One region of the Neorhizobium sp. P12A genome, then DNA from elsewhere that is predicted to be linked to it. Evidence: predicted binding sites of a transcription regulator. Region 1 holds the regulator's gene; the other holds the start of a gene.
The links. Region 1 encodes PhoB, which activates phosphate uptake and scavenging genes when phosphate is short. Its sites were predicted from a motif close to TGTCATNNANCTGTCAT; they were not measured.

Region 1 (15,132 bases):
ACACCATCCGGCATGATGTTTGGCCATTACCAGATGGAAGCCGACAACGGGGAGGTCTTCGATGTCGACATCCCGGCCTTCTCGCTGGATTCACCCGGCCTGATGCGCACCTTGAACTGAGGCCATTACGCCTCGGTTACTTCGTCGACCCTGAACTTGTAGGTGGTCGAGCAGAACTCGCAAGTGACGGAAATTTCGCCATCCTCCTGGCTCGCCTCGATCTCTTCGGCAGAGAAGCCGGTAAGGACGCCTTTCAGCTTGTCGCGCGAACAGCTGCAACGATCGTAGACCGCCTGCGATTCATAAACGCGCACGCCGCGCTCATGAAACAGCCGATAAAGCAGCCGCTCGGTTCCGACCTGGGGATCGGTGAGTTCGTCGGCATCGATCGTCTCGACCATCGTGCGGGCTTCCGACCAGGAATCATCCTCGACATGATCGCTGAGGCCATTATCTCCGTCGCCACCGTGGAGATCGCGCTGGCGCATGCGCTCCGGCGCATCGGGCAGGAATTGCGCTATGAGGCCGCCTGCCCGCCAGCGATGGCGCGGCTTTCCCGCCTCATCGCGGTCGAAGAGCTCGGCGGCGCCGAGACGAACGCGCGTCGGGATTTGCTCCGACTGGCGGAAGTAGACACCGGCAATATCCTCCAGCGAGGTGCCATCGAGCTCGACGATGCCCTGATAGGGCTGCGAATAGCGTCCCTGATCGATCGTAAAGGCGAGCACGCCCTTGCCGAGCAACTGCTCCGGTTCTGTCTCGCCGGCCTTGATCGCCTTTTCCAGAGCCTCTTCGTCAAAACGGGCATAGGCGCGCACATTCTCCGGCGTGGAAAAATCCGCAACCAGAAGATCGACCGGGCCGTCGCCCTTGGTCTGCACGGTGAATTTGCCCTCGAACTTCAACGAGGTGCCGATCAGGACAGTCAGAACGATCGCCTCCGCCAGAAGGCGGGCAACCGGTGCCGGATAGCTGTGCCGTTCCAGGATGGCGTCGAGCATCGGCCCGAGCTGGACCGCGCGGCCACGAACGTCGAGGCCTTCCACCTGAAAGGGAACGACATGATCGTCGCCTGCGAAATCGAACTGGCCCAGCGATGCTGCATTTTCCGTCATAGCTCTATTCCTTGTCTGTCAAACGAGATGCGATCCGACCTATCCTTCGGCCTCGCATAACATTTGCCGGTTCGCAGCTTATGACGCAGCGTCCGGATATTTTCAGATCGCGCCCAGGCACCAGGCAAGAATCGATTTTTGTGCGTGCAGACGGTTTTCCGCCTCATCGAACACAACGGATTGCGGGCCGTCGATCACCTCGTTCGTCACCTCCTCGCCGCGATGCGCGGGAAGGCAGTGCATGAACAAAGCTTCCTTGCGGGCCTTCGACATCAAGGCCGCATTCACCTGATAGGGTTGGAAGACATTGTGACCCCGAGCCCGATGTTCCTGATTCATGGAGACCCAGGTATCGGTTACCACGCAATCGGCGCCTTCGACCGCACGGTCGGCATCATGATAAAGCATGATTTCGGCGCCCTCATCGCGGGCCCAGTTCAGATAGTTATCCTTCGGCTCGGAACCAAGGGGTACCGCCATATTCATGCGATAGCCGAAACGGGCAGCGCCCTCGACCAGCGAATGCAGCACATTGTTGCCATCGCCGGTCCAGGCGATCGTCTTGCCCTTGATCGGGCCGCGGTGCTCCTCGAAGGTCATGATGTCGGCCATGATCTGGCAGGGATGCGTGTCATCCGTCAGCGCGTTGATGACTGGCACGGTCGCATGTTCGGCAAGCTCCAGCATGCGCGAATGCTCGGTCGTGCGGATCATGATGGCGTCGACATAACGCGAGAGCACCTTGGCCGTATCGCCGATGGTCTCGGCGCGGCCGAGCTGCATTTCCGTGCCCGACAGGAACAGCGTCTCGCCGCCGAGCTGGCGCATGCCGACATCGAAGGAGACGCGAGTTCGTGTGGAGGGCTTCTCGAAGATCATCGCCAGCATCTTGCCGGCCAGCGGCTTGTCGGCGGAGCCCGCCTTCAGAGCCTGCTTTCGCACCATCGCATCATCGATGATGGTGCGCAGATCGGAAGCTTCTACGGCGGAGAGATCGAGGAAATGCTTGGGTGATGCCATGGTCCTGCCCTGTACCCTAAAACTGATAACGCCTGCTGCGGGGCCAACGCCCCTTCAGCAGGCGCGGGAAAATCAAGCCGATTTCTTGGCGCGTTCGGCGCGCAGCTTCTCGGCGGCGTGCTCGATGCGGTTCAGCCCTTCGCGTGCTTCCTCGGCCGTGACGGTCAACGGCGGCAGCATGCGGATGACGTTGTCGCCCGCCGGCACGCCGAGAAGATGCTCGGCGCGGATCGCAGCCAGCAGCTCGGCCGAGGGGATCGCGGCCTTGATGCCGAGCAACAGGCCATCGCCGCGCACATCCTCGATGATATCAGGATAGCGGTCCTTCAGCGATGCCAGCCCCTGGCGGAAGACGAGCGATACGTCGCGCACATGCTGCAGGAAGCCGTCACCAAGGATAACGTCGAGCACCGCATTGCCGACAGCCATGGCCAGCGGATTGCCGCCATAGGTCGTTCCATGGGTGCCGGCGACCATGCCGGAGGCGGCTTCCGCCGTCGCAAGGCAGGCACCGAGCGGAAAGCCCCCGCCGATGCCCTTGGCCACGGCGATGATGTCGGGGGTGATACCGCTCCATTCATAGGCAAAGAGCTTGCCAGTCCGGCCGACGCCGGTCTGCACCTCGTCGAGGATCAGCAGCAGGCCATGTTCGTCGCAGAGCTGTCGCAGCGCGCGCATGAACTCGGGCGAGGCCGGACGCACACCGCCTTCGCCCTGCACAGGCTCTATCAATATGCCGGCGGTCGCATCGGTGATCGCGGCGCGCACGGCCTCGATATCACCAAAGGGCACCTGATCGAAACCCGGCGCTTTGGGACCGAAGCCTTCGAGATATTTTGCCTGGCCGCCTGCGGCGATCGTACCGAGCGTACGGCCATGGAAGGCGCCTTCGAAGGTGATGATATGGAATTTCTCCGGATGGCCCTTCGAGAACTGATAGCGCCGCGCCGTCTTGATCGCGCATTCCAGCGCCTCGGCGCCGGAATTGGTGAAGAACACCTTGTCGGCAAAGGTGGCATCGGTCAGGCGCTTGGCCAGCACTTCCTGACCCGGCACTTCGTAGATATTCGACAGATGCCAGACCTTGTCCGCCTGCGCCTTCAGCGCGCCGACGACATGCGGATGACTATGACCGACCGAGGTAACGGCAACGCCTGCGCCGAAATCGAGATATCGCTCGCCGGTTTCCGTGATGAGCCAGACGCCTTCGCCTCGCTCAAACCGCAGTGGAGCACGCATATAGGTGTCGTACAGCGGGGTGGCGGTTGCCATGACGCAATTCTCCTCGGTCAAACCATGCTCGGACACGGATTTTCGCACTAAGAACCGGTCCGGAAAAATCAAAAATGCCGCCTCGCGGCGGCGTTGGCACTATTTACTTTTCGCACCGCGATGTCAACAAAACTGAGGATTTAGCAGGTGCGGCAGAGCGACCGTTTCGCGGTGGTATATTTGCAACTTCTTATGTTGCAAAAATGACTCTGCGGAACAGCAAGTTGGGGAAAACGCCGAAATCGATTCGAGATGATTCGAGCGACTCTTGTCACGGAGTCAGCCTCACACTAGGTTAAAACTCAATTACTAGACTGCATGCGGCGGAACTAGTCACCACAATTTAAGAGCGTTTTCAGCTCCAATATACTTGGGGCGATGGTGAGGGATTCTGCCATGAGAAACGCGACAGGCGGAGACAGGTCATGAATTGGACAGACGAGCGCGTTGAGAAGCTGAAGAAACTATGGTCCGAGGGCTTGAGCGCCAGCCAGATTGCCGCTCAGCTCGGCGGAGTGAGCCGAAACGCTGTCATCGGCAAGGTGCATCGCCTGAGCCTGCCGGGCCGCGCAAAAGCGGGCGGCACGGCCACAACGGCACGCGCTCCGAAGCGCAATGCCACTGTTCCGCGCGCGCCCACCTACGCCTCCCGCGTCGCAACCAGGACGGTTACCCGTCAGCAGGGCGCGACCATGCTCAAGGAAGAGATCGAAGTCGACGAGATGGAGGAAATGGAGTTCCGTCCGGCCTCCAACGTCGTCGTTCCGATCTCGCGTCGTCTCGGCCTGACGGAGCTTACCGAACGCACATGCAAGTGGCCGGTCGGCGACCCGCTGAAGGACGATTTCTATTTCTGTGGCTGCGAGTCCCCGGACTCTTCGCCCTACTGCACCTACCATCAGCGCCTCGCCTATCAGCCGGTAAATGACCGCCGGCGCGCGGCCCGCTAAACTCATATCGCCACAAAGAGAAAACGGGCCGCAAGGCCCGTTTTTCGTTTGGCTTTGAGCTGGAGACGGCTCACGCTTCCATGGAGTAGCCGGCACCGCGGACGGTCCGGATGACATCCTGCATGTTGGAGAAGTTCAGCGCCTTGCGCAGGCGACCGACATGAACGTCGACGGTACGCTCGTCGACATAGATATCGTGGCCCCAGACACCGTCCAGAAGCTGCGACCGCGAGAAGACCCTGCCCGGAGAGGACATCAGGAATTCGAGCAGGCGGAACTCCGTCGGTCCCAGGCGAACTTCGCGGCTCTTGCGATGGACGCGGTGCGTCTCGCGGTCGAGCTCGATGTCGCCACAGCGCAGGACCGTCGAGAGCACTTCCGGCCGGGCGCGACGCAGCATCGCCTTGACGCGGGCCATCAGTTCCGGGGTCGAGAACGGCTTGACGACATAGTCGTCCGCGCCGGTCGACAGTCCGCGCACGCGCTCGCTTTCCTCGCCCCTCGCCGTCAGCATGATGATCGGCAGGCGCTCGGTCTCCGGCCGCATGCGCAGCCGGCGGCAGAGCTCGATGCCGGACACGCCGGGGAGCATCCAATCCAGGATCAGAAGATCGGGGGTACGCTCCTGGAGGCGCATTTCAGCCTCGTCACCTCTCAGGATCGTGTCCACTTCGAAGCCTTCAGCCTCGAGATTATAGCGAAGAAGCACGCTCAGTGCTTCTTCGTCTTCTACGACAGCAACTCTAGGAACCATTCGTTTGTGGTCTCCTTCAACGGCGTGGGGTTATTCCGTCACGGCACCGACGGTATTGGCGGTATCATCCTTCGGGCGTTCGCCTTCGACCTGCGCACCGGTTGCCATGTAGTAGATCGTTTCGGCAATGTTGGTGGCGTGGTCGCCGATGCGCTCGATGTTCTTGGCGCAGAAGAGAAGATGCGTGCAGGTGGTGATGTTGCGCGGATCTTCCATCATGTAGGTGAGCATCTCGCGGAAGAGCGAGGTGTACATGGCATCGATTTCCTCGTCGCGTTCGCGGATCGAGACGGCCTTGTCAGGCGAGCGGGTCGTGTAGACGTCAAGCACTTCCTTCAGCTGGACGAGCGCCAGTTCGGAGAGATGCTCGATGCCGCGGGCGAGACGGCGCGGAACGCCCGTGCCCTGCACGGCGAGCACGCGCTTTGCGGTGTTCTTGCCGAGGTCGCCAACACGCTCCAGGTCGGCGGCGATACGGATCGAGCCCATGATTTCGCGCAGGTCGGCAGCCATTGGCTGGCGGCGGGCGATCGTGACGATCGCCTTGTCGTTGATCTCGCGTTCAGCGTGATCAAGGACGACGTCGTCGGAAATGACCTTCTGGGCCAGGGCAGCGTCGCCGTTGACCAGGGCGCGAACGCTGTCGCCGACCATCTGCTCCGACAGGCCGCCCATCTCCGAGATGCGGCGCGACAGGAACTTCAGATCTTCGTCGTAGGCTGAGAGAATGTGTGTCGAAACCATGTTTCTGTCCTCATATTGAAAGGGCGAGCGCACTCAGGGGCATCATCAACCGAAACGGCCCATGATGTAGTCCTGCGTGCGCTGATCGTCGGGATTGGTAAACATCTTGTCTGTGTCGTTCTCCTCGACCAATTGGCCGAGATGGAACATTGCGGTGCGTTGCGAAACGCGGGCTGCCTGTTGCATGGAGTGCGTCACGATGACGATCGTGAAATTCTCCCGTAGTTCATGAATGAGTTCCTCCACCTTGGCCGTCGCAATCGGGTCGAGCGCCGAGCACGGCTCGTCCATCAGAATGACCTCGGGACTGACGGCAACCGCGCGGGCGATGCAGAGGCGCTGCTGCTGGCCGCCGGAAAGGCTCGTGCCCGCCTCCAGGAGCCGATCCTTTACCTCACCCCACAGCCCCGCCCTCTGCAGGCTGGTCTCCACGATGTGGTCGAGATCGGCCTTCGACTTGTGAAGGCCGTGAATGCGCGGCCCATAGGCGACGTTTTCGTAGATCGACTTCGGGAACGGATTGGGCCGCTGGAACACCATGCCGACTCGGGCGCGCAGCTCGACGACATCAATCACCGTATCGTAGATGTCCTGATCGTCAAGCGTGATGCGGCCGGTCACCCGGCAATTCTCGATCGTATCGTTCATGCGGTTGAGGCTGCGCAGGAAGGTGGATTTTCCGCAGCCGGAGGGGCCGATCAGCGCCGTCACGGTGTTTTCGCGGATATTGAGGTTCACATCGAAAAGCGCGCGCTTTTCGCCGTAGAAGACAGAAACGTCCTGGCCGATCATCTTGTAGGGGGGAGTGATCATTTTCTGGCTCAGGGGCTTTCCGGCTGCGGTCTTGACCATGGTGTTCATCTTGTCCGCTCTCCTACCACCGGCGCTCGAAACGACGGCGCAACAGGATGGCTCCGATGTTCATCGCGACGAGAAAGATGAGGAGGACGATGATCGCTCCCGACGTCCGTTCGACAAAGGCGCGCTCGGCCTCGTTGGACCACATGTAGATCTGGACCGGCAGCGAAGTCGACGGATCGAGCGGTGACGTGGGGTAGCTGGTGACGAAGGCAACCATGCCGATGAGGAGCAGCGGTGCCGTCTCGCCCAGCGCATGCGCCAGGCCAAGGATCGTGCCTGTCAGGATGCCCGGCATGGCGAGCGGCAGCACATGATGAAACACCACCTGCATGCGCGAGGCGCCAAGGCCGAGCGCGGCGCTGCGGATCGACGGCGGCACGGCTCTGAGCGCTGCACGCGTGGCAATGATGATCATCGGCAAGGTCATCAGGCTGAGGACGAGCCCTCCGACCAGGGAGGCGGAGCGCGGAAGACCGGCAAAATTGATGAAGACAGAGAGGCCGAGCAGGCCGTAGACGATCGACGGCACGGCGGCGAGATTGTTGATGTTCACCTCGATCAGATCCGTGAACCGGTTCCTCGGCGCGAACTCTTCCAGATAGATCGACGTCGCCACGCCAATCGGCAATGCCAGAACCAGTACTGTCGCCATCAGGTAGAGCGAACCGACGAGTGCAACGCCGAGGCCGGCCGATTCAGGGCGGCTCGAATTGCCAGAGACAAACAGGCCGGTGTTGAAACTTTCGTGCAGCGCGCCATCGGCGGCAAGCTGCTTCATCCAGGCGATCTGCTGGTCGGAAACCTTGCGGTTGCTCTCCGGCACGGTCAGGTCGATCTCGCGCTTGTAGGCGGAATCGATGTTCGCACTGGCCAGAAATGTAACTTTCACCGTCTTGCCGATGATCGAGGGATCAGCGGTGATCCGATTGCGCAGTTCGACGCGTGCGCTATCCGAAACCATGTCCGTCGCCTTGCGGACGGCCAGGCGGTTCGACGGATCGATCGAGAGCGCCTTGACCAGGGCATCGCGCACCAGAAGCGGATAGTTGGCGGCGTTCAGCACATTCGGGTCGCTGGCGCGTGCGTTGCGCGGATCGATCGTCTTCTCGCTGAATTCGATCGGCAATGTGATCGTCGTCTGAACGAAGGCGGTATAGCCATGCCGCACGATCGAGGAGACGAGAATGATGAGGAAGACCAGCCCAAACGTAATGGCAGCGATGCCATAGGCGCGGAAACGGCGCTCGGCGGCATAGCGGCGACGCAGGCCTATGTCTCGATGCCTGATCGGCCGGGAGAGTGCCCTTGCCCCGTTCGCTGGAGCCGTCGGAGATACGACTTTGCTCATTCGTATTGCTCCCGGTATCTGCGCACGATGTAGAGAGCGTAAACGTTCAGGCACAGGGTCAGGCAAAAGAGGGTGATGCCGAGCGCGAATGCGACAAGGGTCTGCGGCGAGGTGAATTCGAGATCGCCGGTGAGCTGATTCACGATCTTGACCGTGACAGTCGTCATCGGCTCGAACGGGTTGATCTGCATGCGAGCCGCGACACCGGCAGCCAGCACGACGATCATGGTCTCGCCGATCGCGCGCGAGGCGGTCATCAGCAGGGCGCCGACGATGCCCGGCAGCGCGGCGGGCAGGATGATGCGCTTGACGGTCTCGGAACGGGTCGCGCCGAGGCCGAGCGAGCCGTCGCGCAGGGACCGCGGCACCGCCATGATGATGTCGTCTGACAGCGACGACACATAGGGGATCAGCATTACGCCCATGACGAAGCCGGCGGTCAGTACGCTCTGCGCCTCGATGAAATTCGTATAGTCTCCGGTCAGGAAGCCGTTGATGTCGCTGGAGAGGTCCCGCAGGAAGGGGCCGACCGTGACGAGCGCGAAAAAGCCGTAGACGATGGTCGGGATGCCGGCCAACACTTCCAGCATCGGCTTGGCAACCGACCTGACGCGGACCGAGGCATATTCGGCCATGTAGATTGCGGCGAAGAGGCCAATCGGAACCGCCACCACCATCGCGATCAGGCCGATGTAAAGCGTTCCGGCAAGCAGCGGAATGAGGCCGAAGGATCCGACGGAATGGGAGCCGACATCGGCGAAACGGGGGTCCCACAAGGTTCCGAAGAAGAACTGCGATGCCGGGACGAGATTGAAGAAGCGGATCGTCTCCGACAGCATGGAGGCGACAATGCCGACCGTCGTCAGGATTGCGATGGAGGATGCGAGGATCAGGGCGCCCAGGATAACCTGTTCGACACGATTTCGGGCGCGGAAACGCGTATTGACCGACTGCAATCCGTAGGCCGCGCCGCCCAAGGCAATCACAAGCGCAACCACGGCCATGACGACGCGGCTCACAAACCGCAAGTCGTTATATTTCGCCGCGGCGTCGATCATGTAGCCTGTCGGGCGCGCCGCGAGCGGCACGCCTTTCTGCGCCAGGGCCAATTGCAGATCGGTCGTGCCGGCGTTGACACCTGCCAGCTGGCGGTCGTCGAGGATCCTGATGCCATGGGCGATCGTCCGCACCATGCCGTAGCTGAGATTGAGCTCTGCCTCCGGCAGGGCCTGCACCTCTTCCGGAAAGGACCTCAGCACCATGGAATCGATGATCTCCGGGCTGATCGACAGCCATGCGCATATCAGGGCGAGCGCCGGCAGCGTGGCCCAGATTGCCGCATAGGCGCCGTGATAGCCGAAACGCGAATGCAATGCCGACGGCCGGCCGCCAGCCAGCGATGCCGCCCGCGTCCGTCCGAGGACGAAAGCAGCAGCGCCGATGATCAGCAGCAACAGCAGCAGCAGTGACAGGTTCATTCAAAATCCCCGGCAGCGCCGGCGCGGAATTGGAAATCCACGCCGACGCACAATCGTTTACATGATCTTTCCATCCTGGAAGTCCTTGCGGATCTGGTCGCGCTCGGCATCGGGCGCAGGCACCAGCCCGTATTCGGCGAGCGGGCTGTCAGGCCCGATCATCTGGTCGGAAATGAAGAAATCGACATATTCCCTCAGGCCCGGAATGACGCCGAGATGCGCTTTCTTGACGTAGAAGAACAGCGGCCGCGACACCGGATAGGTACCATTGGCAATGGTTTCGCCCGACGGCACGATGCCGCTGACCGTTGCGACCTTCAGCCTGTCGGCGTTGTTCTGGTAGAAATACAGCCCGAAGACGCCGATACCGTGCTTGTTGGCATCGATGCGAGCCAGGGTCTCCGGATAATCGCCGTCAATATCGACAGCCGCGCCGTCCTTGCGGACCGCAATGCACTTGGCAGTCTGCTGATCGGGATCTGAAACCGACTGCTTGATGACATCGAGTGCACCGGAATCCTTGCAGCCCGCAGCAAGTACCTTCTCTTCGAAGACCTCGCGCGTTCCATGCTTTTCGCCCGGAATGTAAGCCGCAATCTCCATATCCGGCAGGGCCGGATTGATCTCGGACCATTTCTTATAGGGATTTGGAACCAGCTTGCCGTTCACGACCACTTCGGCGGCAAGCGCCTTGTAGAGATCGGTGGGAACGAACTTGATGTCGGGATTGCTCTTGTCGAAGGCAAAGACGATGCCGTCATATCCGATCCTGACTTCCTGAATGTCGGCGACGCCAGCAGCCTTGCAGGCCTGCACTTCGCTATCCTTGATCGGGCGGGAGGAATCCGCGATGTCGACGGTATCGGGACCGACACCCTTGCAGAATTCCTTCAGCCCGGCGCCAGAGCCGCCGGATTCGACAACCGGCGTCTTGAAGTTGGGGAAACTCTCGCCAAAGGATTCAGCGACAATCTTGGCATAGGGAAAAACGGTGGACGAACCGGAAACTTGAATTTGATCGCGCGCAACAGCCGTTCCAGACAGGATGGCGGATGCAAGCAACGCTGCAATAGATAACTTTAAGGCATTCATTGAGAATCCCCCGGAGGGCTTGTGTGGCGGCGGCGAACGATAGGATTCGCCTTTCAGCGTCCATCTATTAGCGGTCCAAGCACCGCCCTTTTATGTCAAGCGAATGAAACAATTATGACAAAGCAAGTAATTGAAATATATTAATTAAAATAAAAAATAGCGCCGTATTTCACAGAGTGTCAGAAGCGTACGGTAAAGACCGTCCCCTTGCCGACCTCGGATTTGACGACGAGGCGGGCGCGATGGCGGGTGAGGATGTGCTTGACGATCGCAAGCCCCAGGCCCGTTCCCTTTTTCGAACGACTGTCCTCGACGCTGACGCGATAGAAACGTTCGGTGAGGCGCGGAACATGTTCCGCCGGGATGCCCGGCCCCTTGTCTGCGACCGACACTTCGACGGCGCCACTCTGCTCCTGGCGCAGGGAAACATCGACGATCTTGCCTTCCTGGCCATATTTGCAGGCATTTTCGATCAGGTTCTCGAATACCTGGACAAGCTCGTCGCGGTCTCCCAACACCTCCACCTTTCCATCCGGTATCTGGAGGGCAATTGTGACGTCGAGATCGGTGGCGAGCGGCAACAGCGAGTCCCTGACATGACCGAGCAGCGGCACGAGATCCACCTTCTGGTCAGGCGCGATATGCGACTTCAATTCAAGGCGCGACAGCGACAGGAGATCGTCGACGAGGCGGCTCATGCGCGTCGTCTGGTCGAACATGATCCCGAGAAAGCGCTCCTGCGCCTTCGCATCGTTGCGGGCCGGTCCTTGGATGGTCTCGATGAAGCCGCGCAATGAGGCGAGCGGCGTTCGCAATTCATGGCTGGCATTGGCGACGAAGTCGGACCGCATGCGATCGATATGGCGCAGCTCGGAGATATCGCGGAAGGACAGCGCAAAGAAGGCGCCGGAGCCGGTATTCGTCCCCGGCAGCCGGATCGGCGCGCTTCGGACAATATAGACGCGTTCGGACGGCAGCCGTTCTGAATGCTCGATCTGGTTCGGCGTATTGGTGACGATGGTTTCGCGAACCATGTCGAGAACACCAGGCGACCGCAGCTTTGCAGAAATATGGGCACCAAGCGAGATGGGGCCGAGCGCCTTTTCGGCAGCCGGATTCTGATGGAGGACCGAGGCATCCCGCCCGAGGACCAGAACGGGGACATCAAGAGCATCGAAGCCAGCCACCACAGGACGCAGCAGGCTTTGAAGATCGATGTGTTCCGGCTCGGCCTGCGCCGGCGCCGGCACCCGCACGACCAGCGGTCGTCGCGCCAATGCAACGAAGATGGTCGCGATCCATATCCAGAGGACCACGCCAACGTCGATCTTTTCGACGAGCGCGAAGATGGCAATCAGCGTCGCAAGGAACAGGATGGCAAACTCCTGCCTCAATCGCATCGCCAGCTTTTTCAGGAATGACGACTCGTCTTCCAAGGGCACCTCGCCGCGTTCCAATCTTGAATCCAAGATTCCGTCTGATAGCGCGGATTCATGACAGAAGTTTTCTTGACTATCCACAGGCGCCAATAATCCGGCTAAGGAATTCCGCGCAAGGGCCATCCGATCCGAAAAAGCCTTGAAAGAAAATATTAATCAGGCTTTTCTTTCACTTAGGTTTTTTTTGCCGCACCCTTGGAACGGCGAAAACCAAGAACAGGACAAAATCGTGCGGGAGGGGGACATGGGATTGGACAGAGAAAGCCGGGCTGTAGAGCTGCATATTCACGGCAAGACCCGAATTTTCGACGTTGATGACCCGGTGCTACCCGATTGGGTGGAGGAAAATGCGGTTTCCTGCGGCGATTACCCCTACAAGAAAAGGCTGAAAGAGGCGGAATATCTGGAGCAACTCGAGGCGCTGCAGGCCGAACTCGTGAAGGTGCAATTCTGGCTGCAGGCGACAGGCAAGCGGATTCTCGCGCTTTTCGAGGGGCGCGATGCGGCCGGCAAGGGCGGCTCGATTGCGGCGACTGCCTCGCATATGAACCCCCGCCTCGCCCGGATCGTCGCTCTTTCCAAGCCGAGCGACCGGGAAGCCGGACAATGGTATTTCCAGCGCTATGTCGCGCAGTTTCCGACGGCGGGCGAATTCGTGCTCTTCGATCGCTCCTGGTACAACCGCGCCGGTGTCGAGCCAGTCATGGGTTTCTGCACGCCGGAGCAATATGAAATCTTTCTGAAGCAGGCACCGCAGATCGAGAGGATCATCGAGCACGAAGGCATCTACCTCTTCAAATTCTATCTCGACATCGGTCGGGAGATGCAAATCAAGCGCTTTCACGATCGTCGCCACGACCCCCGTGCCGTCTGGAAGCTATCCTCGATGGACATCGCCGCCCTCTCGAAATGGGACGATTACGGCAAGAAGCGTGATCGCATGCTGGAAGAGACCCACACAAAATATGCACCGTGGATCGTGGTCAGGGCGAACGACAAGCGCCGCGCCCGGCTCAACCTCATCCGCCATCTTTTGAGCGGCCTGCACTATGAGGGCAAGGATGAAGCCGCCATCGGCGAAATCGACGACAAGATCATCATGCTCGGGCCGGATTTTCTGAAGGAAGTCTGCAAGGATTGAGCGGACGAAACCGACTTACTCGCCCGGGAGCACCCTGATCGCATAGACATTGACGCCGCTGCCCTTGCCATCGACATTGCTGTTGATGATCAGCTTGCCTGCCGAAGCGCTGGCCGAGGCCTGACTAAGACGGACCTGAAACAGCGCATCCGACTTCAACCGCGTGACATCGAAACGATGGCGGCCGCAGCCGCCGAGCGACTGGAAGTCGCATTCGACCGTTATCTGGCTCGGCGTGTCCGAGGTCGCCTGCAAGGTCAGCGCGATCGTCGAGGCCTTGCCGGCCATCTGCTGCACGACATTTGCCGGCACCTCGATGACGGCATCGCCGTCCGCGCCGCTCGCACTGGAGGTTATACGGACCGCAGGGCCTTCGTTTTCGGAGACGTTTTCCGCCTTGGACTGACCTCCGGCGGCAACTTTCTGGGCGTCGGTCGGTTTGAAAATCTCGATCCATTCGTTCGAGAACGTATCCTGCGGGTCGATCGTCGCCAGGCCCGAGTTACCGGTGCCCGGGCTCGAATCGGAATCGTCGTTGCCGTCATAATCCTCCGCCTCGACATGCGCCGGAGGATTGCGGACACTGGTGTCGCGCTGCGCCGCCGTCATCAGCACGCCCGAGGTTTTCACCCACCAGGCGCCCATGCCGAGCGCTGCCACCACGATGCAGAAGACCAGGAGGCGCGAAAAGAACTTGCGCGGCTTGCGCCGCACCACCGCCCGCTCCGGCTTGAAATTCATCGAGCGTGCGGCTGCCGGCATCGCATCCGGCTCCCCTTCGGGCGCTTCGACACCGAGGTGATCGCCAGGCCCGGCGCGAACATCGTCGAGATCTGCGTCCGATGTCTCATGCTCGGCGAAAGCCGGCTCCCGTCGTGTCTCGCCCTGCACGGCCGGACCAGCCTCAACGACCGGTTCGCTGCGCGACGGCGGCTGAACCTCCCGGGGCTGAGGCTGGGGCTGGGGCTGGGGCTGCGGTGGGGCCGCGGGACGGGTGGGCGGTCGAAGCGCGCCAGCATCCGGCGGCACCACGCTCGCCTGGAGACGCATGCGCTCTTCGCCCTCGATCGACCTTATCGTCGCTTCCAGACGCTGGCGCTGGCCCGAAATGATATCGGTGTCGGTAATATCCTGCTTTCTGAGCCCTGCCTCGAGCGCCTGGCGCGCCGACTGATAGATGCGGGCGCGGATTTCCGGATTGGCGCGATCGGATCGCTGTAGCGCGTTTCTGATAGCCGTTTCTAATCCGCTCACGTCCGATCCTCTACTCTAACTCTTACCGCAGGCCTAATCTTTACCAATGCCTAACCAAATTCGGTAACGTCTGGTCCGACGATGCGCAAGCCTTGCCGGAAATCTGCCGTCACTCCGACGGGGATAAATGCGCATGACGGCACAATATGGAAAATAGTCGTGGAGGGAACGGCAGCAATGCTCTCAATGGGCGATGTTGCTGAATAGCCTCGAATGATCGGATGCAGGTCGGGCGGTAGCCGGCTTCCTGCGCCGTCTTTCCCGTCCGTCTTATATCTGTTAGTGCTCTAACGTTTCCGTAAACGTCAAACATGGTGATAAATGGCCCTTCCCCCGATCCTGAAAACCCATCTCAGGCTGCCGGTCGTGGCCTCGCCACTCTTCATCATATCCCATCCAGAACTGACGCTCGCCCAATGCAGGGCCGGCGTGATCGGCGCCTTCCCTGCCCTCAACGCCCGGCCGGAAAGCCAGCTCGACGAATGGCTGGCCGAGATCACCGAGGAACTGGCTGCCCACAATGCGGCCAACCCTGATCGCCCGGCAGCGCCTTTTGCCGTCAACCAGATCGTCCACACATCCAACAAGCGGCTCGAGCATGACCTTGGTCTCTGCGTCAAATACAAGGTGCCGATCGTCATCTCGTCGCTGGGGGCGGTTCCGG
Region 2 (15,132 bases), on a different contig from region 1:
TTCCGTTTCGGCCGTTGTGATCTCGCGAGAGACGATGTCCGTTACAACACTTTTATCGCCGGGGAACCGACTGGCATTCCTGTACGAGGAAATTCTTCCGTTTGTCATGATAGCTCCGCAACGCAGCGTGATCGCTGCTTTCTCTAACATTGGCGAGATGCGCTACGCGCATCACCAAGCGATGCGCGTAGCTGCTCACGGCCACGGGTACGCAAACAATCCCACGGCAATGTATTGTCCAGATTGGCAGTTTACGGTTGGGCTCGCATTATTCTAAGCAGATCGTTGTCACTGCCCATACCTTGGCCATAGTGCTTAAAGCGCATGACGGAGAGGCTTTGGATTTCGCAGTTCATAGCTGTCCGTCGGTCCGCCCTTCGGCCCGCGCCGAAAAAAACGCCGATAATCGAATGTCCTGCTAGCTTCTGATGGAGTTGTCGGACTGGACCAAGCATGGCTAGTCCTTTCAAATTGGGGCGAAAGCGTCCCATGCTTCCAAACCGCAGCCGCCCGCAAAAGGTTGGCTCCGACGATCGAAGGGTGCGCTGCTCGGCAGGATATAGCAACCCCTTTCCACTAATCACTTTGATCGGGAGCGGATTGACTCGATATTCGTTGTCGAGCACCGTTTTTTCGTCTCCGGCCCCGGAGCGCTCACAGCCTGACATCCGATTAGAGATCATTCGAACTGGAGCGTCACTGTAATATGCCCGACAAGAAGGGGGATCATATAGCGCCTGCGGATTCCTTTCGGACCTCCCCCGCTACCAATCCCCTCCAACCGGAGCATTCCCCGATGACTTCTCTCCCTGTTCTCGGCGCAGCCATGACGCTCGACGACCTCGAAATTCACCGCGACTGGCTTTTCGAAAAGCAGCGCGACCTGGAACTGCAGAGCTTTGTCGAAGCCAACATCTTGAACGGCGATTGGACGCCGCTGGCAGATCGCACAAAGAAGCTGCTTGACGGCTACACTGGCCGCCTTGGCATTCACGGTCCTTTCTGGGGCTTCATAATCGCCTCCCAGGACCCTGACATCCGTGACGTCGTCAAGAAGCGCATCGGACAGGCACTCGACGTCTGCGAAAATATCGGCGCGACCCAGATGGTCATCCATAGCCCTTACACGACCTGGTCCTACAACAACCTGGACAACAACAAGGGCGAACGCGAAAAGATCGTCGACTATTGCCACCAGACGCTTCGCGATGCCGTCAAGCGCGCTGAGGACATGGGCCTCACCATGGTCATCGAGAATATCGAAGACATCGATCCACATATCCGCGTGGCGCTTGCCGACAGCTTCAACTCAAAGGCCGTCGCCGTCTCGATCGACACCGGCCATGCGCACTATGCCCACGGCTCGACGGGCGCTCCGCCTGTCGATTACTACGTCCACGCCGCCGGCAACCGCCTCCAGCACGTCCACCTGCAGGACGCCGATGGCTATGCCGACCGCCACTGGAGCCTCGGTGAAGGCACCGTTCGCTGGCATGCCGTCTTTGCGGCCCTCGCCAAGCTCGAAAGCAATCCGCGCCTGATCATCGAGATCAAGGACAAGTCCAAGATCCCCGCCTCCGCCGCCCATATCGCATCGCTCGGCCTCGCCGAGTAAGCAAAACGGATTGCACCGGTCTCCGGATTTGCATCGGAGGCCGGCCACCTGTCTTGCATCGCGGCAACGCGTGTCAGTCCGCCCCAATCGCCAAAGCAATCGAACGCGGCAGCGGATAAAGCTGCTCCTGCGGCAAGTTTGCCTCGAGATACGAGCGATCTCCTGCATCCACTGCCTTTTTGAGGCGTGATGCTTCTTCTGTGATATCGGTGATCGACTTGATCCACTCTCCGGCATACATGTGAACAGCTTCGCCGCTGAGGCCGATCTGAAGCGATCGATGCGGCAAGGGCCGGAAGAAGATATCGCGTTCCGGATCCCATTGAATCCGGACCGCACTGGCCTGAAGCTTTTCCTTCCAAGCCGTCTCGCTGGGGTAAAGCTCGGAATCGAAGTGGCTCAGACATGCCATCGACAACGCGCGCTCGAAGCCGGCGCGATCGATATCGATGGCCAATACCCGCTTTTGGTTCTCATCCTTGAGACCCCAGCCGCAACGATACATCATCCAAAGGAAGGAAGGTTTGATCCAGGTCATTCGCGAGAAGCTGAACGGCGCTGCAAAAGTGCCCTGCCGAAGCGCTACATCGGCGATTTGATCGCCATAAGCTTGATAAACCCGAATTGTAGTATCAGTAAAAATTGCTCGTATTTGTTTATGCATTGCCACCCATAGGTGAAAAGCCTTAGCCGTACAAGCTGCCCTCGTAACATGCACATAGCGGCTAGAGGCCTCAACGCGCCCTAAAACCGTACCGTTTCGGCCCGTTGCTTGCTTGAAAAGCCTCCATCGCGGGTCTAATAACCCGCAACCAATTTCTTTTGCGGAGGCTTTTCCCATGACAGTGCGCAATCTCTTCCTCCTGCCCGGCGACGGCATCGGCCCCGAGGCCATGGGCGAAGTCCGCAAGATCATCGCCTATCTCAACGAGGCGAAGGGCACCGGCTTCGTTCTCGACGAAGGCCTCGTCGGCGGCTGCGCCTATGATGCGCACGGCGCTGCCATCTCGGAAGCCGATATGGCGAAGGCCATGGCAGCCGATGCGGTTCTCTTCGGCGCCGTCGGCGGCCCGAAGTGGGATAGCGTGCCTTACGAGGTTCGCCCGGAAGCCGGCCTGCTGCGCCTGCGCAAGGACATGCAGCTTTTCGCAAACCTGCGCCCGGCCATCTGCTATCCGGCGCTCGCCTCCGCCTCCTCGCTGAAGCCGGAGCTGGTCGAAGGCCTCGACATCCTCATCATCCGCGAACTGACCGGCGGCGTCTATTTCGGCGAGCCGAAGGAGATCATCGATCTCGGCAACGGCCAGAAGCGCGGCATCGACACGCAGGTCTATGACACCTACGAGATCGAGCGCATCGCCGGCGTCGCCTTTGAAATGGCCCGCACCCGGCAGAACCGCGTCTGCTCGATGGAAAAGCGCAACGTCATGAAGTCTGGCGTGCTCTGGAACCAGGTCGTGACCGCGACGCACAAGGAAAAGTACTCGGACGTTCAGCTCGAGCACATGCTCGCAGACGCCGGCGGCATGCAGCTGGTCCGCCAGCCGAAGCAGTTCGACGTCATCGTCACCGACAATCTCTTCGGCGACATGCTGTCTGACGTCGCCGCCATGTTGACCGGCTCGCTCGGCATGCTGCCCTCGGCCTCGCTCGGCGCACCCGACGGCAAGACCGGCAAGCGCAAGGCGCTCTATGAGCCGGTCCACGGCTCCGCCCCTGATATTGCCGGCCAGGGCATCGCCAACCCGATCGCCATGATCGCTTCCTTCGCCATGTGCCTGCGCTACTCCTTCAACCTCGTGGCTGAAGCCGATGCGCTGGAAAAGGCGATCGCCAACGTTCTCGACCAAGGCATCCGCACCGGCGACATCATGTCGGAAGGCGCCCGCAAGGTCGGCACGACTGAAATGGGCGACGCGATCCTCGCCGAATTCAAGGCTCTCGCTGCCTGATTCTGGCGGCCTGATATATTTCACGTGAAACATTCTGGGCTATGCATCCTGTCGCATAGCCCGGATTACAGTCCGAAACGCCCGTTCCGGTCCCCGGTGCGGGCGTTTTCGTTGATCTCCCCGCCCGTGTCTCCTATCTCCGTCCGTATGGACGCAGAGAGCAGCAGCATTCCCACCGCGAAGCGCGAGAAGATCCCTTTCCGACAGGCCCTGTCGCGCCGCTATGCCGTCCGCAGCAAGCTGCGCCGGCCTATCCCATGGATGGTTTACGCGCTCAGCGCCGTCAACATCGTCGCCATCGCGTTCTTCATCCTCGATGCGCCACTCGGCCAGACTGCAAAGACCCTTCCGCCGCATCTGATAACGCTCGCAAATGCCGTGACCGATCTCGGCCGCCTCGTCTGGGTGCTGGTCATGGTGAGTGCCGTTCTGGCCGCAAGCGTCTTTGCCGCGGCACGACTTTCCGACGGCCGCCGTCGCTTTCGGCTGAGCTATGTCGAGCGAGTGGCGGCCTATGTCGCCATATCAGTGCTGTCGGCGAGCATCGCCGTCCATATCTTGAAATATGCGATCGGCCGCGCCCGACCGCTGGTCTATGACCAATATGGCATTTTCAGCCTTCACCCCTTCAACGGCGATTTCCTCTTCCAGAGCTTTCCCTCGGCGCACTCGGCCCATGTGGGTGCGCTCTTTGCAGCGCTTGCACTGCTCTTCCCGCGTCTCAGGGCGCTCTTCATCGGCCTGGCTCTGTGGCTTGCAGCGACGCGCGTCATCATCGGGGTACATTATCCGAGCGACGTCATTGCCGGATTGGCGCTCGGCTTCTGGTTCGCCTATGCGACTGCGATCGTCTTTTCCCGCTTCGGCCTGGTCTTTTCCCTGAGCCTTGCCGGCTGGCCTCTCCCGCGCCTGAAGCATCCGGGCCGGATATTCAGGTCGCCTTATCGGCAGGATAGGGAGTCGGCAACAACAGCAGCAACCCGCCCGCCAGAAACAGAATGAGCGTCGCCATCCCGAGCCTCGCGGAACCGCTCCAATAAGTGACGAGCGAGAAGAACAGCGTCGCCATGAAGCTCGTGGCGCGGCCGGACAGCGCATAGATGCCGAAATAGCGCCCGGCCTCATCGAGGCTGACGCTACGCGCCAGATAGGACCGCGAGGAGGCTTGCACAGGCCCGAAGGCAAGGCCGACCAGAAGCCCGTAGAGAATATAGGCCTTTTCCGCCGCCGTTCCGAAAAGACCGCCGGAATCCGCAGTCGAGAGCGGCACCAACCCGAACAGCGTGAAGCCGGGGCCGGTCGAGATGATGCCGATCGCTGCAACGGTCAGCATGACAAGGCTGATGACGACGGTCGTCTTGGAACCGAGATGGCGGTCGACGCGTCCGGCGATCAGGCAACCAAAGATCGCGACGACATTGAGGACGATCCCGTAAATGCCGATCTCGATCGTCGCCCAGCCGAACATGCCGGCCGCGAATGTCCCGCCGAGGATCAGCAATCCGTTGACCCCGTCCTGATAGATCATCCGCGCAATCAGAAAGCGGCTGATGCCGCGGCGGCGCCTGAGTTCGCCAAGCGTTGCCCTGAGCTCGTGGAGGCCGGAGCGTACGGCGGCGCCAAACGGCTTTCCGCGCGGCGCATCCGGCGTGAAGAAGAACATCGGCAGCACGAACAGCAAGTACCAGACGGCGGAGATCGGCCCAGTGACGCGCGCATCCTCGCCGAGATTGGCATCGAGCCCGAAAAGCGGCGTCAGCCCCAGTATCGTCTTGCCCGTCTGCGGATTGCCGGCAAGCAGCGCGACGACTGCGATCAGCACGATCATGCCGCCGAGATAGCCGAGCCCCCAGGCCGTATTGGAAAGCCGGCCGACATCATCCTTCGGGACGAGCCGCGGCATCATGGAATCGTTGAAGACGATCGAGAATTCCGCCGCGATCGAGGCAAGGATCATGAAAATGACGGGATAGATGACCGGCGAGCCGGGCGCCGCACCCCAGAGCGCAAAAAGGCTTGCGATCTTGATGACGGCAAAGAAGCCGATCCAGGGTTTTCTTGCACCCGATTGATCGGCGATCGAACCGAGGACGGGAGAGAGAACGGCGATGATCACAGAGGAGATCGTCGCCATGTTGCTCCATGTCGTCTGCGCCGAAACGGGGTCCGCCGTCAGCCGCGACACGAAATAGGGTCCGAAGATGAAGGTGGTGACGACGGTGAAGAACGGCTGCGCCGCCCAGTCGAAAAACATCCATCCCCAGATGCCACGCGCCGGCACTCTTGCCGACGCTTCTTTCCCGATATCGATGGTCACCAAATCCCGCCCTCAAGCATGAGCCGCGCGGACCATGTCACCTCGCCCTGTCGCGCGCAAGGTCGGTGAGCAGGCCGGCGGCAACGGTGATCCGCGCAAGATTGGGATCGCCGCTCTCGCTGAGCCCGGAGAGCTCCTCGATGATGCGGTTGATGCGGATACGGTCTTCCGCATGCCAGGCGAGCACCGGCTGCTTTTCTTTCGGATGGTTGCTAAGCGCCGAGATGACAATATCGCGGCGGGCACTGGCGATCTGGTCGATGCTGCGCGCCAGCGCCAGGCTTTCGTAATGATCGCCGGTGACGATACGGCTGCCGGACACCAGAAGACGGCCGACGCGGAATGTCTGCGACACGGTGAAGTAGCTTTCCGCTGCCCGGGCGAGATTGTCCCCGGTGCTTTCAGCGATCTGCATGATCTCCGGCACGAGGGCGAGCGTGTAGATGGCGGATATCTCGGCAGCAAGCGTCTCCGGGAAGCCGTTGGCCTGATAATCCGCCTGACGGGCCGCGATCTCATTGGCAAATTCCGCCGGGATATTGGCAAGGAAGAGTGGCCGCAGCTTCTTCAGAGCCGCCTGCAGCCGGCTAATGGTTTCTTCCATCGCGCCCTTCGCCATGCCCGTCTTCAGGATGAGACGGGTGAGGATCGTGTAGATCTGGCTGAGCTCGCCATAGGCGCGGTTCTGCACCTGGCCGGGCACCGTGCCGTCGAGCGCGTCCAATTCTGCCCAGAGCCGGTTAAGGTCGAAGCCGTCGCGGGCGAGAACGGTCGCCTTGACGACTTCGGCAGCCGATGCAGCGGTCGCATCCATCATGGCGACGGCAAAGCCGGGACCGCCACGATTGATCGCCTCGTTGGCGAGCGCCGTTGCGATGATCTCGCGGCGCAGGCGATGGCCGTTGATGTCAGCCGCGTGGCTGCGCTGCATTTTGACCGGGAAGTAGTCGGAGAGCGTCTCAGCAAAATAGGGATCGTCGGGCAGTTCGCTTGCGGCCAGCGCATCGAAGAGCACGATCTTGGCGTAGGAGAGCAACACGCCGATCTCGGCGCGCGTCAGCGGCCGATTGTTGGCATAGCGCTCGGTAAAGGTCTGGTCGTCGGGCAACGTCTCGACCTTGCGGTTCAGCTGCTTGGCACCTTCCAGCACGCTCATGAACCGGGAAAGCTCCAGCGCGTTGGCCGTCCCCTTGCGCTCCGTCAGCGAAATTGCCAGCGATTGCAGGTAGTTGTTGCGAAGCACCAGCTTGGCGACCTCATCCGTCATCGAGGCAAGCAGCTGGTCGCGCTTGGCGCGCGTCAGGCGGCCGTCATGCATGGCGGATGCCAGCGCGATCTTGATGTTGACCTCGACGTCGGATGTGTTGACGCCGGCGGAATTGTCGATCGCGTCGGAATTGCAGCGGCCACCCTTGAGGCCATAGGCGATGCGGCCCTTCTGCGTCACGCCGAGATTGGCGCCTTCGCCGATCACCTTGGCCCGGACATCGTCTGCCGTAATGCGGATCGGATCGTTCGTGCGGTCGCCCACATCGGAATCGGTCTCAACCGCCGCCTTTACATAGGTGCCGATGCCGCCGAACCAGAGAAGATCGACGGGAGCCTTTAGGATCGCCGTCATGATCTCGAAGGGCGTTGCGACCTTCTTGCCGATATCGATTGCGGCCGCCGCTTCCGGCGTCAGCGTGACGGACTTGGCAGAGCGCGGGATAATCATTGCGCCTTCGGAAAGAACGCTCTTGTCGAAATCCTGCCAGCTCGAGCGCGGCAGGTCGAAGAGCCGCTGACGCTCGGCGAGCGTCTTCTCCATGTCCGGATTGGGATCGATGAAGATATCCCTGTGGTCGAAGGCGGCGATCAGCCGGATCTTCGGCGACAGCAGCATGCCGTTGCCGAAAACGTCGCCCGACATGTCGCCGACGCCGACGACATTGAAGGGCGTCGTCTGGATGTCGATATCCATTTCGCGGAAATGGCGCTTCACCGTTTCCCAGGCGCCACGGGCCGTGATGCCCATTTTCTTGTGATCATAGCCAGCAGAGCCGCCCGAGGCGAAGGCATCGTCCAGCCAGAATCCGGCTTCCTGAGCCAGCGCGTTGGCGGTATCCGAGAAGGTCGCCGTGCCCTTGTCGGCGGCAACGACGAAATAGGGGTCGTCGCCATCAATTCGCACCGTATCCGGCGGCGCGACGATGTCGGTACCGGAAATATTGTCGGTGATCGACAGCAGCGTGCGGATATAGGTCTTGTAGGCTTCGCGACCTGTGTTGAAAATCTCGTCGCGCGTGCCTCCGACAGGCAGCTTCTTCGGATAGAAGCCACCCTTGGCACCAACAGGCACGATAACGGCGTTCTTGACCTGCTGCGCCTTGACGAGGCCAAGCACTTCCGTGCGGTAGTCCTCGGCGCGGTCAGACCAGCGCAATCCGCCGCGGGCGACCTTGCCGAAGCGCAGGTGCACGCCCTCGACCTCGACGCCATAGACGAAGATTTCGCGGAAGGGCCGCGGCTCCGGCAATCCGTCGAGCAACTTCGGATCGAGCTTGATGGCAAACATCGCCTTCGGCATGCCATCCGGATCTTTCTGGAAGTAGTTGGTGCGTAGCGTCGCATCCACGGCATTGACGTAGCGCCGCAGGATCTGGTCGTCGTCGAGGCTCGGAACATTCACAAGCTCCGCCTCGATCGCCTGATGGAGATCGGCGAGCTTCTTCAGGCGGCTCTTCTCACCCAGCTTCGGATCGAGCGTGTCGCGGAAAAGCCGGAAGATCGAGGCAGCGATCGAGGGATATTTGTCGAGCGTCGTCGCGATGTAGTCCTGTGAATAGGCGATGCCGGCCTGCCGGAGATAACGCGCATAGGCACGAAGAACGTTGACCTCGCGGGACAAAAGGCCTGCCGAAATGATGAGGCGATTGAAGCCGTCATTGTCGATCGTGCCGGCAAAGGCCGACAGGAAGGCCTCTTCCAGCGCTGATCCGTGCTTGTCGAGATCGATGGCGGCGCCATTGCGAGCCTCGAGTTCCATATCATGCAGGACGATGGAGCTTGTCCGTCCACCCTTGTCAGTCACGTCGATATCGAAGGTCCGCTCGGCGAGAACGTTGAAACCGAGGTTTTCGAGAAGCGGTACGCGGCGCGAGAGCGCCAGATTGCCGTGCCCATGAAAGATTTTCAGCGAAAGAATATCAATCTCGTCCGTCGTGCGCACATAGAAGGCAATGCGGATCGGCTCCTTGCCTGACGTCGCAACGATATCGGGAAGGTCGGCAACCGCCTCTTCCGGCGTGAACGCTTCCTTGAACGCCTGGCTCACGGCAATACGAGGCGCCTTGGGCCCGGCCAGCATCTCGAAGCGGTCGCTCCAGCGCGCGGTAATCGCGCGGACCACTTCCTCCAGCTTCGCCTGCGGGATGCGCGGAGTCTTGCCGAAGGAACGGCCGATGATGAAGTGGACACGGGCGACACCGCCTTCCGGGAAGGCCGGATAGTAAGCCGAAACGCGACCGTCGTAGATGGTTTTCAGATAGTTGCCGATCCGCTCGCGGACGATGGAATCATATTCCTCGCGCGGGACATAGACGATGACGGAAACGAAGCGATCGAACCGGTCGATGCGCGGCAGGACGCGCACGCGCGGCCGCTCGGTCAAATCGTTGATCTGCTCGCAGAAGCCGGCAAGCAAGGTGGTGTCGATCTGGAAAAGATCGTCGCGCGGATAGGATTCCAGCGTGTTGGCCAGCATACGCCCGGAATGGCCCGCCGGATCGAAGCCGAAATGATCGGTGATCTTCTCGACCTTGGCCCGCAGCAGCGGAATGTCGGAAGCCGCACTGCTATAGGCGGTCGAGGTGAAGAGGCCGACGATGCGCAGCTCGCCGACGACATTGCCGTTGCCGTCGAAGCGCTTGACGCCGACATAGTCCATATAGGCGCGGCGATGAACGATGGACTTCACATTGGCCTTGGTGACGATCAGGAAATCGGGACCATCGAGGAAGGCGAGAATTTCCGGCGTGGTGGTAACGGCATCCTTGCCCTGGCGCAGCACGCGAACATCGGGATTGGAGAGAATGCCGAGCCCTGCACCCTTGTCGCGCTCGACCTTCGCATCGGCGCCACGGCCCGAATAGACGTATTCACGCATGCCGAGGAAGGTGAAATTGCCGTCGCGCAGCCATGCAAGGAAGGCCAACGCCTCATCGCGATCTGCCTTGCGGCGCCCGGCATCATGAGCCGATAGTTCCTCGATGACCGTATCGAGCTTGGCGAGCATCGGCTTCCAGTCGGAGACGGTCATGTGCGTCTGTTCAAGCACGGTCTCTATGCGCTTCACGAGTTCCGCTGCCTGCCCCGCACCGAGGGGAGCGAGATGCAATTGTATGTGGCTGACACGCTGCGCCGGATCGCTGGGAACTTCGGCCGAGAAGAGCGTCGGTTGCTTGCCCTCTTCGATGACCAGGATCGGATGGACGGCCATATGGAGATCGCGATAGGTGCTCGTGACCTCGCCCATGATGGATTCGTAAAGGAACGGCATGTTGCGGTCGGTAATCGACAGGATTGAGACGGCAATTCCTTGAGGTTCGATATTAGGAACGGTCTCGACGGTCACACGCGGGGCATCGCCGCTCCAGGCAGCCAGTTCGCGTGCCGCATGGACGGCTGCAAGCGCCAGCATTTCCGGCGTATAACGCTCCATGTCGTCATTGCTGGCCCGGCTAAAGAGGATCGCCGGATCGAGGTGATTGTCCCCGGTGGCCGCAGCAATCTTGCGCGCAGCCTCGATCTGTTTTTCCCGCTTTGGGTTGTTTCTGGCACCCATCGAATCCTCCCGGATATAAAATTTTTGCTCAGGCTAGCAGAAGGTTGATTGAAACACTTGCAAAGAATCTAAGGCATCTTGTCGCCGGTCAAAATGGATCGAATCTTACGAAATCTCCGAATTAGTATGCGATTTCTATCCATACTTTGTGAAAAGAAGAAAGATTGGACACGGCTTTGATCCAATGAGGTTTTCATGGCTTCATGAAGCACTGTTGACAGCCGGGCGGCAAAGATATCATCAACGGCCATTGCAAATCGGAAGAACGTGTCATGTCGGAAATTGCGGCGGGAGCCATCATCGTCATCTCCAGCCATGTCGTCAGAGGATCGGTCGGCAACCGGTCAGCAGTCTTTGCCCTGGAGACGCTTGGCCATCCCGTCTGGGCATTCCCGACCATCGTGCTTCCCTGGCATCCGGGCCATGGCAAGTCGACGCGCCTGACCTTCCCGGAAGCCGATTTCGACCAGGCGATCGACGATATCATCTCGGCGCGCTGGCTCCCCGAAGTCAGGGGGGTTCTGTCCGGCTATTTCGCCAATGCCGCGCAGGCACGCTCGGTCGCAAGACTGGTGACGGCGATGCGGGAGAAGAATCCTGATATCTTCTACGCATGCGACCCTGTCATCGGCGACAAGGGCGGCCTCTATGTCGCCGAACAGACGGCTGAGGCCGTCCGCGACCATCTGATCCCGCTCGCCTCGCTGGCAACACCCAATCGCTACGAACTCGCCTGGCTGGCCGGCGCGCCGCTCGACGACAACAATTCAGTGATGGAGGCCGCCTTGGCGCTTGGCCCATCGCGGATGTTGGTCACCTCGGCCGTGCCGATGATGACGGGAGGCATCGGCAACCTCTATCTCAGCGGCAAGAATGCCCTCTTGGCGGAGCATCGCGCCATCGAAAATGCACCGAATGGCCTCGGCGACCTTCTCTCGGCCGTGTTCCTGTCGCGGCTGCTTTCCGGCAATGACGAGGAGAAGGCGCTGCAGCTGGCAACGGCAAGCGTCTACGAGGTTCTGGCAAGGGCGGTGAAGCGCGGCAGCGACGAGCTGACCCTGGCCGCCGACTCCTCCAGCCTGTCGACGCCGATGGCGATGGTGCAGATGCGCCGGCTCCTGCATCCCGCCCAACGCCGAAGAACCTGATCTTGCCGGGCTCATTTTGCGCTGCAGCAGTTGATATTGCAGGCAGGGCGCTGTAATCGAAAATGATGCAGCGTTTTCCTTCTTATCTTTTGAACGGTTATCGCAACTTCATGAGCGGGCGCTATGAGCGCGAACGCTACCGCAGCCTTGCGGAAGAAGGTCAGAGCCCGAAGACCCTCGTGATTGCCTGTTCGGACTCCCGTTCGGCGCCGGAGACCATCTTCGACGCAGGCCCCGGCGAACTCTTCGTCATCCGCAACGTCGCCAACATGGTTCCGCCCTACCAGCCGGACGGCCATTTCCATTCGACGTCCGCCGCACTCGAATTCGCGGTGCTGGCGCTGAAGGTGACCGATATCGTCGTCATGGGCCACGGCCGCTGCGGCGGCATCAAGGCGGCGCTTGATCCCGATGCCGAGCCGCTGTCGCCCGGCGATTTCATCGGTCGCTGGATGTCGCTGGTCAAGTCCGCCGCCGAGCAGATCCAGAGCAACGACGTCATGACGGCTGCCGAGCGCCAGACGGCGCTGGAGCGCGTATCGATCCGCAATTCGCTCAACAATCTTCGCAGCTTTCCCGACATCGAAAAGCTCGAGAAAGAAGGCGCGCTGCAGCTTCACGGCGCCTGGTTCGATATTTCGACGGGCGAACTTTGGGTCATGCAGCCCGATACAGGCGATTTCATCCGACCTGACCTGCCCGTTTAGGGCTTGTTTAAGAGAATTTTTATATTTTGCCGAACGGATAGTCTCCGCATGACGTTGCGGAAGGGACCATTTCTGTCGGCAAGGGCTCTGGATGAATTTTGAAACCATCAAGAAAGTCGTTCTCGCAGCGATCGTGCTGCCGTTCATTTTCATGATGGCGGAAGGGCTGCTGCTCATCCATTCCTCCTACGAACAATTCGTCGAACTGAAGAACGACCGGGAAATCGCTGATCTCTTGGCCCAGGCGGGCGCCATCGCCTCGACCGAGATCATCGACGAGATGGACGCGACGCAGCGCTTCCTTGAATCACCCGACGCACAAACCCAGTCGGCGATGCAGAACGCACGCACGACGCTGGACAACGGACGCAGGAAATTCTTCACGCGTCTGCCGTTGGGCGATCAGCGGAATCCCGGATTGAAGAACGAGCTGTCGCAGCTGAAGATGGCCTATAGCCGCATCATAGGATTGCGCGCCGCCGTCGATGCCGGACGCTACGGCAAGGCGTCCGATGTCGAATATATCTACCGCCGGGCGGCCCTCAAACAGCTCGGCATCGGCGGTTCGCTCTCCGCGCGCATCCATGACCCCGTGCTTCTGAGGAAATCCGGCGACCTCCTCAGCATGCTGCTGACCTACCACGGCGAGATGGTGGTCAATGCCCTCGGTACCCGTTATCTGGCGCAATCGGAATTTTCCGCCACGTCGCACGACCAGCTGGTCCAGGGCGATATCCTGCGCCGCTCCGGAATGGATCGCCTGCAGTTTAGGACATCATCGGCGGTCATCCGCGACGTGCTGCGGTTCCTGCGCCAGCCCGACCAGCAGGCAGCCGAGATCTTCACGCACGCGATCCTGACGGGCGCCCTGAAGCCGACGCTCGGCCTGCGCGACAGCTGGATCATGACCCAGCAGACGCGCCTGTCCTTCCTTCGTAGCAAGATCATGCTGCTGACCGACAATCTGCGGACGACGGGACAGACGCTGTCGGCGCGGTCCGACCGCCACATGATGGCTGTTGTCGGCCTCTCGCTCGCGCTCCTCATCCTGGTCGCGATCATCGCCGGTCTCGCAGCCAAGGGTATAAATCTGGTAGACAGGCTGACCCGCGAGCGCGAGACGCTGGTCCGCGAACTGCGCGATGCCGCGCAGACGGACCTGCTAACTGGCCTCTACAATCGCCGCGGCTTTGAATTTGCCGCCAAGGCGCTGGTGACCCAGGCATCGAGCAGATCGCGCTGGTTTTCGATCGTGCTGTTCGACCTTGATCACTTCAAGCGGATCAACGACGTCCACGGCCATGACGCGGGCGACATCGTCCTCAGGCAGGTCGCCGATATCGCCAAGCAGAATTTCCGCGGCTTCGATCTGCTGGTCCGGCATGGTGGAGAAGAATTCATGGCATTCCTGCCGGACTGCACGCCCGAGGTAGCCGCCAGCGTAGCCGAAAGGGTACGGGAAGCGGTCGAGGCAGCCTCGTTCATTCTGCCGAGCGGCGAAGAGCTGAAAGTCACCGCAAGCTTCGGCTGCGCCGGCCGCACGCATTCCGCGGCATCGGTCAATTTCGAAGATCTCGTCAAACGGGCCGATCTCGCCCTCTACGCCGCAAAGGCAGCGGGCCGAAACCGGGTTTCCAGCGGCAGCGTACAATCCGCATCGCCGGAAGCAGGCCGCCGCTCGCGGCCGGCCTGACGACCCAGAGCAATTCCAGCAAAAGCGTCACAGGGTTTTGCGTTCGGAATCGCGTCAAATCAAAGAGATGAGGCGCTTCCGCTATCCGAAGAAAAGCGGAAGGGCTGTAGCCTTAGCGACCGTCGATCTGCTGGCCGATATAGGCGAGGGCCTGCTGGTAGACCATGGCGTCATTCCAGCCGGCGATCGCGGCGAAGTTGGGCTCGCCCTGCTGATAGCCGGCTCCGGGGCGCCACCCGTGTCCCCGCAGGAAATTCCCCGTGGAGGCCAGTGCGTCGGCCTTGGAGCCGACAAGATCCACTCGACCATCGCCGTCGGCATCGACGCCGAAATTGACGACGTTGCGCGGCATGAACTGGGTCTGGCCGATCTCGCCATGCGTCGCGCCACGGGCGTTGGGGCTGAGGTAGCCTTCGCCGACGAGCTGCAGGGCTGCGTAGAGCTGATCGGTGAAATAGGGAGAGCGGCGGCAGTCATAGGCCAGCGTCGCAACGGACGATATCGTCGGCTGGTTGCCCATAAAGCCACCGAAGCCAGTCTCCATGCCCCAGATCGCGATGATCGGGCCGGCGGGAACGCCGTATTTTCGCTCGATCATGGCAAACAAGGCTGCGTTGGCGCGCTTGTACTCGCGGCCACGGTTGATAACCGCCTGACCGCCGCGCTTCTTCATGAATTCGTCGAAGGACAGCTTGAAGCTCTTCTGGCCGCGATCGGCGCGGATGGTCGGAACGTTGTAATGGACATCGGCAAAGGCGCGGTCGAGAACCGAGCGGCTGACGCCCTGACCTGCTGCTTCCTGCTTGAACTGCTCGACCCAGGCCGGAAAGCCGGCCGGACCGTTACCGCATTGGGCGGCGTTCGCTGCGACGGGC

Region 2: the regulator PhoB is predicted to act here: its motif matches at 10,913-10,929, upstream of DTW90_RS13870 (NAD-glutamate dehydrogenase).

The regions. Positions count from the first base shown of each region.
Region 1 is NZ_QOVX01000002.1:457,144-472,275, reverse strand. It holds gene apaG (Co2+/Mg2+ efflux protein ApaG) at 1-120, shown strand, start outside; gene DTW90_RS08355 (Hsp33 family molecular chaperone) at 126-1,115, opposite strand; gene argF (ornithine carbamoyltransferase) at 1,218-2,135, opposite strand; gene DTW90_RS08345 (aspartate aminotransferase family protein) at 2,208-3,407, opposite strand; gene DTW90_RS08340 (GcrA family cell cycle regulator) at 3,833-4,357, shown strand; gene phoB (phosphate regulon transcriptional regulator PhoB) at 4,428-5,111, opposite strand; gene phoU (phosphate signaling complex protein PhoU) at 5,142-5,855, opposite strand; gene pstB (phosphate ABC transporter ATP-binding protein PstB) at 5,901-6,716, opposite strand; gene pstA (phosphate ABC transporter permease PstA) at 6,730-8,064, opposite strand; gene pstC (phosphate ABC transporter permease subunit PstC) at 8,061-9,542, opposite strand; gene DTW90_RS08310 (substrate-binding domain-containing protein) at 9,600-10,634, opposite strand; gene phoR (phosphate regulon sensor histidine kinase PhoR) at 10,814-12,034, opposite strand; gene ppk2 (polyphosphate kinase 2) at 12,318-13,214, shown strand; gene DTW90_RS08295 (hypothetical protein) at 13,230-14,468, opposite strand; gene DTW90_RS08290 (nitronate monooxygenase family protein) at 14,790-15,132, shown strand, end outside.
Region 2 is NZ_QOVX01000003.1:429,775-444,906, forward strand. It holds gene DTW90_RS13845 (sugar phosphate isomerase/epimerase family protein) at 797-1,615, shown strand; gene DTW90_RS13850 (DUF4291 domain-containing protein) at 1,689-2,468, opposite strand; gene leuB (3-isopropylmalate dehydrogenase) at 2,455-3,567, shown strand; gene DTW90_RS13860 (phosphatase PAP2 family protein) at 3,694-4,569, shown strand; gene DTW90_RS13865 (MFS transporter) at 4,499-5,884, opposite strand; gene DTW90_RS13870 (NAD-glutamate dehydrogenase) at 5,922-10,709, opposite strand; gene pdxY (pyridoxal kinase PdxY) at 10,982-11,857, shown strand; gene DTW90_RS13880 (carbonic anhydrase) at 11,923-12,564, shown strand; gene DTW90_RS13885 (GGDEF domain-containing protein) at 12,656-14,257, shown strand; gene DTW90_RS13890 (lytic murein transglycosylase) at 14,370-15,132, opposite strand, start outside.